3 regions of the Bacillus sp. T3 genome follow, and region 2 is predicted to be linked to each of the others. Evidence: predicted binding sites of a transcription regulator. Region 2 holds the regulator's gene; each other region holds the start of a gene.

Region 1 (3,286 bases), 610 kb from region 2:
GCGCTTGTTCTGCGCGAGCTAGTTTTACATTTTTCAAGATTTTTTCTAAGCTATATTTACCAAACTCGGATTCTTCTGTTTCTAAGCCTGCAGCAATTAACTTTTCTACATCTTCAGGTAAGTCACAAGCTGCACTCATACAAAGATTTTTAACTGTTTCTGTAATTAATTTTGCTGAGATTTCCCGCATGATTAAATTCCTCCTACCGATTGCAATCTCTTATCTTTATTAGCGTCCACAGCGTTTAGCTGAATGTCGCCACATTCCGAGCAAACTAAAAAGGGAATTACTAATTCATAGCCATCATCGCTGCCATGAAATAACTCTGGGCGATGTTCTGTAATAATTGGAGCTAAACAACAATTAGATGACATAAGCTCTCCTCCACTTTAAATGAAAACTACCGCCGATAGAGTCTGATCATAATAGATCGGGAGGGGGAATCCGCTATCGGCAGTATCTTTTATTCGTTAAGCTTTTTTTACCAAAGTCCTAGGATCTTCCACCAAACTCCACCTATACCGATCCAAACGATGATATGAATGATGGAAATAAGGAAGCCGAGTGACCACCATTTGTTTTGAGTAACATATCCGCTTCCGAAGAAAACAGGTGCCGGACCACAACCATAATGCGTTGTACAGGCAAACAAGTTACTGAAAAATGCTAGAATTAATGCTGATACTAACGGTGGTGCTCCTGCTGCTACGATAACCGTTAAGAATGCTGCGTACATTGCACTTACGTGTGCAGTGTTGCTGGCAAAGAAATAATGAGAATAGAAGTAAACCACTGAAAGGACGATTAAAGCTAACATCCAATCCATTCCACTTACAGCGCCCTTCATTGTTTCACTGAACCAAGGAATCATGCCTAACTCATTTAAGAAGGTAGCCATCATAACTAACACAGCAAACCAAACTAATGTATCCCATGCGCCCTCTTCTTTCTTTATATCAGCCCAAGATAATACTTGAGTTAATAACAATACTCCTAAACCGATAAAGGCTGTTGTCGTTGCTGTAATACCATAGGTTGTTCCAAAAATCCAAAGAGCCAAGATAAGAACGAATACGCCAATCATGTACCATTCTTGTTTTTTTAGTGGACCCATTTCTTTTAGCTTTTTCGCAGCCATTGCTGGTGCTTCTGGAGTCTCTTTCACTTCTGGTGGATATAATTTGTAAATCACAAATGGAATTAAAATTAAACTAATAAGTCCAGGTACGATTGCGGCTGTTGCCCAACCCATCCACGAAATGGTTTCTCCTGTTAAATCTGCTGTAATTTGGGCAGCTAACGGATTAGCAGCCATTGCCGTTAAGAACATGGCAGATGTAATCATGTCACCTTGGAAAGCTACTTTTGTTAAAAATGCTCCAACTTTACGTTCAGTACCATCGCCAACGCGTGAACCAAATGTTTCAGATAGAGATCGGATAATTGGTAAAAGAATTCCACCTGCACGAGCCGTATTTGATGGCATCGCTGGTGATAAGATCAAGTCACTAACTAGTAAGGAATAAGACAATCCAAGCGTTTTCTTACCAAACATTTTGACAAAGATATAAGCTACACGAGAGCCTAAACCTGTTTTGATAAATCCTCTCGAAATAAAGAACGCAATAACGATTAACCAAATTGTTGTGTTTTGAAAACCACTAAGTGCTTGTTCGATCGTCAAGGTTTGTGTTAAAACTGTTGCCGTCAATGCGAGAATCGCTACACTTCCCATTGGTAGTGGCTTACTTACTAATCCAACAATAGTTGCGACGAAAATCGCGAATAAGTGCCAAGCAGGTGCTTCGAGACCTGCAGGTGCCGGTACCATCCAAAGCGCTACACCGATAAGGATCATAATAAGTAGTGGTATTGCTTTTACTTCACTTGGCTTTTTTGTGCTTGTTTCAACCTGTTGAATCTTTGGTTGTTTTAACTTTATTGCAGGAACTGACATATATTTCACTCCTTTATAAATTGCATAATTGTGTTTTTACACTTTCAATTTGTTCACAAAATGTTCACATTTGTGAATAGATTCACAAACTTAGATAAATAAAAAAGGCGGCTAAAGTATTAAGAAATAATCCCCTCCACTAAGGCAATTTCCTTCCCCTCGAGAAACTGTTTTCCCGCTACCTGAATCGTACTCAATTAGCCAAAAACATAATAGTTTATGAAAATATATAAAGAGTTTTGTAACTAAAGAAAGCAGGGGGACTTTTCTCTTGCTTCCTTTTGAGTTGGAAGCAGAGGACAAGTCTCCCTGCACAAAAAAAGGGCAGGAGATTAATTCTCCTACCCTAGCTTGTTAAATATTTTTCAATTAGTTGATGGTCAAGGTTGACGATTTTGTGTTTGAAAATGGGTCTGCCGATAGCACCGTAAACAATCTCTGTTTCAATAATATGAATGTCGGCAAAAAAGAAAAGATATTTTCTCATCGATACTCGAGATATTCCGACAAGCTGAGCCATTTCTTCAGTTGAGAACACTTCTGCCTGATGTTCAAGCATCTTTTCCCATATAAGCTTTAACGTGTTTTTCGTTAATCCTTTTGGTAGCTCCGTACAAGCGACATGATGCTGTTCTTTATGCAACAGCAAATTATCGAGATCATTTTGACTGAGTTCTTCCTGTTCATCAATAAATACCTGATCCTCTTTATAAGAGGTTAATGCTGTATGAAAGCGTTCAAACTCGAATGGCTTAATCAAGTAATCGACTGCTCCGTAACGAATTGCTTTTTTTATACTTTCTTTGTCATTTGCGGCAGAGATAATAATGACATCAATCCCCTGACCTAGCCAGCGAATCTTCGATAACAAGCTCCAGCCGTCCTCTCCAGGCATGTAAATATCTAATAAGATGAGGTCTACTTGATCTCTTTCAATAATCGGAAGTGCGTCTTGGACTGTTGGCACAGCTGCCACCAGCTCGTACCCGTCTATTTTTCCAAGATAAAGCGAATTGATTTGGGCTACCATCGGATCGTCTTCAACAATGATTGTACGAATCATCCTGAATCACTCCTGTTTTTCAAATGGAATAATAACGTTTATCTTTGTTCCAGTACCTTCTTCTGAGGAAATTGAAATCCTGCCATTCAACTCCTTGATGCTTTGGAATACTAAATATAACCCGAACCCCCTGTTTGCCCCCTTGGTTGAAAACCCTTTTTCAAAGATGCTCTTTTGAACCTCAGGGCTCATTCCTATACCATTATCCATTACAGTAATCGATAATTCTCCATCCGAAATCGGGATGATTTCAACGATCACTTCA
Region 2 (3,286 bases):
TCACCATAGCCCACTGCTATGGAGTAAACATTAAGGACTTCATTTCCACTTTGTTTTTCAATATCAAAGGAAAACGTTGCAGATTTTTCGTTGCCTAGTGGTCTTGACATGACTTGCATCCGATCTAATTGTTTGCGACGACTTTGAGCTCGCTTAGTGGTAGATGCACGTGCTAGATTTCGGGCAACAAAATCCTCTAATTTAGCAATTTCATCTTGTTGCTTTTCATACATTTTCATTTCACGCTCGTAATTTGCAGCTTTTTGGTCCAAATAAGAGCTATAATTGCCGACGAATTTTGAAATTTGCTGTCGGGACATTTCGTATACTTGATTAACGACCTTATCTAAAAAATAACGGTCATGGGATACAATCAAAATGGCGCCTTCGTAATTTTGCAAATATTGCTCAAGCCACGATAATGTATCGATATCAAGATGGTTGGTCGGTTCGTCCAAAATAAGAATATCAGGTTTTGTTAATAGCAATTTGCCGAGAGCAAGGCGAGTTTTTTGACCGCCACTTAAACTAGAGATTTTGGTTGAATAGTCAAACGTGTGAAAATTCAAGCCGTGAAGCACAGAACGAATATCGGCTTCGTATTGATAGCCACCCATATCTTTAAATTGAACCTGTAGGGTGTCATATTCTTTCAAAACTCTTTCGTAGACGGATGAAACATTAAATACTTCTGGATCCGCCATCTGTAATTCATACTGCCGCAGTTTTTTCTCTAAACTTTGTAATGTTGCAAATACCGTCAGCATCTCTTCCCAAATCGACAGCTCCGATTCGAGGCCTGTATTTTGTGCCAAATAGCCAATGGTAACGTCCTTGGGCTTCATAATGTCACCAGAGTCATGGGACATATGGCCAGCAATGATTTTAAGCAAGGTCGATTTTCCTGCACCGTTTCTACCAACTAAAGCGATTCGATCGCGTGATTGTACTTCTAGTTTAATATTCGATAAAATAAGGTCTGCACCGTAGTATTTATTCAATTGATTAACTTGTAATAATATCATTTTATATTCACCTCTATTACGATAGAGTTAGTGTATCGTATTATAAGGATATCATCAATAACTCGAAGCTTGTGAAGAAAGATACAAGTTCATTCACACATGTTGGAAAAAATAGTGTATGATTCTTTTAGTGAGGTGTTAAATGAATGGGAGAATTTACTCATTTTAATGAAGAAGGCCGTGCGAAAATGGTCGATGTGAGCAGCAAACCAGAAACAATAAGGACCGCAGAGGCTTGCTCAAGTATAACAGTTAGCAATGATATATATGAAAAAATCACAAATAATGAAATGAAAAAAGGTGATGTTCTAGCTGTTGCTCAGGTTGCGGCAGTAATGGCATGCAAAAAAACGTGGGAAATCATTCCGATGTGCCATCCAATCCCATTAAATGGAGTGGATGTTTCCTTTGGCTGGGAAGAAGAAAAGGAAGACAATGAATATACATTGCATATTTCCGCAAAGGTTAAAACGAAAGGGAATACAGGTGTTGAAATGGAAGCGTTAACAGCTGCATCGGTTTGTGCGTTAACGGTTTATGATATGTGTAAGGCAATTGATAAAGGCATGGTTATTGGAAAAACGTATTTAGTTGAGAAAACTGGCGGCAAAAATGGAGATTTTATTAGAGAAGAGCGATTGAAATAAGCTTAATGAGAGAGGAGTGATGAAATGTCGAACGATCATACAACAAAAATTCCACAAGCGACTGCAAAACGGTTACCACTTTATTATCGCTTTTTGAAAAATTTGCATACATCTGGTAAACAACGGGTTTCATCTGCAGAGCTAAGTGAAGCGGTAAAAGTAGATTCTGCGACAATTCGTCGAGATTTTTCATATTTTGGTGCATTAGGGAAGAAGGGCTATGGCTATAATGTAAACTATTTGCTATCCTTTTTCCGGAAAACGTTAGATCAGGATGAACTGACAAAGGTAGCGCTCATTGGAGTTGGGAATTTAGGTACGGCGTTTTTAAATTATAATTTTTTAAAAAATAATAATACAAAGATTGAAATTGCCTTTGATGTGGACGAGGGAAAAGTGGGAACAAAGATAGGGAATGTTCCTGTTTACCATATGGATGAGTTAGAGAAGATTATTGAGCAAGAAGAGATTCATGTGGCGATTTTAACCATCCCAGCGCCAGTGGCGCAACCAATTACGGACAGACTGACTAGTGTGAGGATTAAAGGAATATTAAACTTTACACCAGCTCGACTTAATGTCCCGTCTACTATTCGGGTTCATCATATTGATTTAGCGGTTGAGCTGCAATCACTTGTATATTTCTTAAAGCATTATCCAAAAATTGAAGATATTGAAGTAGATGAAGAATAATGAAAAATGAGCCACTTAATTATGGCTCATTTTTTTTGATTATTTTCCTAAGTTTAAAGTGAAGGGCAATCAACCTTAAGCCTGAACCAAAATCAAAGGTTGCTAGGAGAACAAGGATGAAGCTAAAAATATCCCATCCGAATTGATTTACGTTATCGATAGCAAAGTACGTAAATATACAAGCAAGGATGATGTGGAAAAAAGCGGAAAACAAAGGTGAGAGTCTCATAATAATCCTCCGATAAAGCTTTGAATTTTTTCTGATTGTTCGATGATTCGATCGATATCTTCTTTAAAGACGGTTTGTATAACAACGACAAGTGAATTCATCGCAACATGGGCAAAAATCGGAACTATAATCCGTTTCGTCTTGACATAGAGATAGGCAAAGGTAAAGCCCATGGCAGAATAAAGCAATGTATGTTCAAGTTCCATATGTGCTAAAGAAAAAATAATCGAACTGATCAAGGCCGATAGAAAGAAGTTCATCCGTTGATAGAGTGCGCCAAAGATGATTTTTCGAAACACGATTTCTTCTAAAATTGGTCCGACAATCGAGCTAACAAAAATGACAATAGGGAAGCTTTCGATAATATTAATAATTTGTTGGGTATTATCAGAGCCTGTCTTAATCCCCATCATCGCTTCAATTTGGGCTGCAATTCCTTGTGCGAATAATGCTAAAAAAACACCTGTAATCGCCCAAATTACCGAGCTGAATGGATTTGCTTTTTCACGATAAGCTGTGGTTGTTGACTCTTTACGGAGAATCCACAGAATAATGACTAGAGTAATGGTGAAGCTGGCAACGAGCCAGATTGGAACGGACAAGGTTCTCATTTCGTCCACCGATTGACCAAATCTGGTTCCAATGAAAGTGGTTAACGGAATTCCAATAAAACTCGATAACTGCATGGTGAG
Region 3 (3,286 bases), 1.1 Mb from region 2:
GAGATAAGCTTGGCACAATCCATAGCAGTGGTACTTCATTAAAGTTTCCGGCAATTGGCGTCAAATTCATTGTAGCCACGAAGAAAATTGCTAAAACCGCTGCGGCAATCATCGAGAACGGTCGAGCCAATTTCTTGGATCGATGCGCTGCATCACCAACTGTCTTTAATTGAATCCACAGAGAACCTGAAAGGAGGAACATTGCCACAAATAGAACCCCACCGAGAAGTCCATATGGATTTAACAAACTTAATAAATTCCCTTCATAACCGTTTTCACCAATTAGCAATCCGCGATAAAGGTTGGCGAATGCTACACCAAACAATACGGCAATTAATAGGCTTGAAACGGAAAACGCCCATTTCCATGAGTTTTGCCATCTTGCAGAATCAACCTTATGCATAAATTCAAGTCCTGTTGCGCGAATGAACAGCGAAAACAAGATGAGGAACATCGCTTCATATAAAAATGAGAACATATCAGCATAGGCACCAGGAAATGCTGCAAAGGTCGCTCCACCCGCAGTAATGAGCCAAACCTCGTTGCCTCCCCAAAATGGTCCAATCGCTTCCTGTAATTGATTACGCTCTTGACGATTCTTCGTTACAAACGGAAATAGCATCCCTGTTCCTAATGTATAGCCATCTAAAAAGATATAAACGGTCCAAATTAACCCCCAAAGTCCAAACCAGATAACAGCCAACATATCATGAGACATAGGTTTGAGCACCTCCTGCTACTTCACTAACCCCTTCAGGTCCTTTTTTCGCGTATTTAATAATTAAGTAAACATCAGCAATTAATAGAACGGTATAGAATGCAATTAGACTTACGAGTGAAAACCAAATTTGCCCTAATGAAATAGGTGATACAGCATCCGAAGTTTTCATTAACCCATAAACCACCCAAGGTTGTCTTCCTACCTCTGCAACCATCCAACCGAGATTAATCGCTAAGTAAGGTAATAAAACCGAATAGATGACAAGCTTTAAGTATTTTTTTGATTCAACTAAGCGATTTTTGCGGTATAGATATGCGCCATACCATGTTAACGCCATGAAAAACATACCAAGTGCAACCATTGCCCGGAAGCCATAATAAACAAGTGGTACATTCGGTTGTTCATCGTCTGGAATCTGGTCCAGTCCGGTTACTTTACCGTCAAATTTATTTGTATAAAAGAAGCTTCCTAAACCAGGAATCGATAAGGCTTCAAAATTTTGTTTGTTTTCCGGATCCGGAATTTGGATGAGGCTGAATGGCATATTTGATTGTGTTTCCCAAACTGCTTCCATTGCCGCACCCTTAGCTGGTTGGATCTTTGTTGCATATACTCCAGATTGATGTCCGATAAACGGAGTTGCGGTTGCAGCGAACATGGCCATGAGTAGTCCATATTTGAATGATTTTTTGAAAAAGTCCACTTTATTCTTTCTTAATAAATGATAGCTGCTTACTGCCATGACGAAAAATGCACCAACAATATAACAGGCGATAACAGTGTGGAAAAACATATTCCAGGCATAATGATTGGTCACTAATGCGGTGAAGCTTTCCAGCTCAACTCGACCATTTGTTACTTTATAGCCAACCGGGTTTTGCATAAATCCATTGGCTGTAATAATCCAAAGTGCGGAAATATTCGTTCCCAATGCCACCATCCAAATGGAGATTGCTCGCATTTTCGGTGAAAATTTGTTTCTTCCAAATAACCAAATTCCCATAAAGGTTGATTCAAGGAAAAAGGCTAGCAATGCTTCGATTGCAAGTGGTGATCCAAAAATATCACCAACGTATCTTGAGTACTCAGACCAGTTTGTTCCGAATTGGAACTCCATCGTAATACCAGTGATTACGCCTAGAACAAAGTTAATCGAAAACAGCTTCCCCCAAAAATCGGCCATATTTCGATACACAGGATTTAGTGTTCTTGCATAGTTCGTTTCCATAATTGCTACTAAAATAACAAGTCCAATCGTTAATGGGACGAACAGAAAGTGGTAAAAAATTGTGATTGCAAATTGCAATCTGCTTAACAGTAATACTTCCTCCATCATAATCTCCTCCTAATTTCCAATACTTCCTATCCTTGTCACGATTATATTACAAAATTATAGTGGAATAATTCGGAGTTGTTACCAAAATGTGACGCACTATTGAATGTTTTGTGTCTTTTTTCATAAGTGTGATTTATGTAATTGATTTAGGTTATTTAACAACATAGAGAACGAAAAAAGGAACGAATCATAAGATTCGTTCCTACCTTTAATACCTCGTTTATTATCCTAATAAGGCTTTTACTCGTGCGACGACGTTTTCAACTGTGAATCCGTATTCCGCCATAACTTTTTCACCTGGAGCAGATGCACCGAATTGGTCAATTGCTAATACATCACCTTCGTCTCCAGTGTATTTGTGCCATCCTAGGGATGATCCCATTTCAATACCTAAACGCTTCTTCACGTTTTTCGGAATGACTGAATCTTTATATTCTTTTGATTGTGCTTCAAATCGATCCCATGACGGCATGCTGACAACTGCAACGTCAATACCTTCGCCTGCAAGAACTTTTTGAGCTTCAACGGCTAAACCTACTTCAGAACCTGCTGCTAGTAGAAGTGCATCTGCTGTTTCTTTAGTAGCTGCTGAAACGACATAAGCACCTTTAGAAACACCCTCGTAGGCAGTTTCTGCTGTACCCTTAATCGTTGGCAGGTCTTGACGAGTTAATACTAGTGCAGTTGGAAGGTTTTTAGATTCAACAGCAAGCTTCCAAGCAGCTGCTGTTTCGTTGCCATCTGCAGGGCGAACAACTGAAAGGCCAGGCATTGCTCGTAAGCCTGCTAATTGTTCAATTGGCTCATGGGTTGGTCCATCTTCACCAACAGCAATACTGTCATGTGTGAATACATATGTTACCTGGTAGCTTCATTAATGCCGATAGACGAATCGCTGGTTTTACGTAATCAGAGAATACAAAGAATGTTCCACCGAATACTTTTAAACCGCCATGTAGCGCCATACCGTTCAATGCAGCACCCATTGCAAATTCACGAACACCGAACCAAATGTTGCGTCCCTCGTATGAGTCGCGAGAGAAATCCCCTGCACCTTTGATCGTTGTTTTATTTGATCCAGCAAGGTCCGCAGATCCCCCAAAGAAATAAGGAACTGTTTTTGCGATAGCGTTTAACACTTCACCAGAAGATGCACGACTTGCGAGTGCTTTGCCTTCAGCATAAACTGGAATATCGTTTGACCAGCCTTCAGGCAGATCTCCTTTTGC

What was found. The regulator Rex, encoded in region 2, represses fermentation and respiration genes when NADH is low (regulators of the CRP and FNR family bind a similar motif). The targets are predictions, from matches to a motif close to TTGTGAAATATTTCACAA.
Region 1: the regulator Rex is predicted to act here: its motif matches at 2,029-2,046, upstream of RGF10_RS02830 (anion permease).
Region 3: the regulator Rex is predicted to act here: its motif matches at 2,166-2,183, upstream of RGF10_RS17590 (cytochrome ubiquinol oxidase subunit I).

What each region holds. Positions count from the first base shown of each region.
Region 1 covers NZ_CP137761.1:553,964-557,249, reverse strand. Annotated here, with positions in the region: gene RGF10_RS02840 (fumarate hydratase) at 1-190, opposite strand, end outside; gene RGF10_RS02835 (hypothetical protein) at 193-375, opposite strand; gene RGF10_RS02830 (anion permease) at 483-1,958, opposite strand; gene RGF10_RS02825 (response regulator) at 2,305-3,021, opposite strand; gene dcuS (DcuS/MalK family sensor histidine kinase) at 3,028-3,286, opposite strand, start outside.
Region 2 covers NZ_CP137761.1:4,549,267-4,552,552, reverse strand. Annotated here, with positions in the region: gene RGF10_RS23300 (ABC-F family ATP-binding cassette domain-containing protein) at 1-1,025, opposite strand, end outside; gene moaC (cyclic pyranopterin monophosphate synthase MoaC) at 1,172-1,672, shown strand; gene RGF10_RS23290 (redox-sensing transcriptional repressor Rex) at 1,697-2,365, shown strand; gene RGF10_RS23285 (YdiK family protein) at 2,385-2,594, opposite strand; gene RGF10_RS23280 (CPBP family intramembrane glutamic endopeptidase) at 2,591-3,286, opposite strand, start outside.
Region 3 covers NZ_CP137761.1:3,432,551-3,435,836, forward strand. Annotated here, with positions in the region: gene cydB (cytochrome d ubiquinol oxidase subunit II) at 1-718, opposite strand, end outside; gene RGF10_RS17590 (cytochrome ubiquinol oxidase subunit I) at 708-2,054, opposite strand; partial or broken gene tkt (transketolase) at 2,281-3,286, opposite strand, start outside.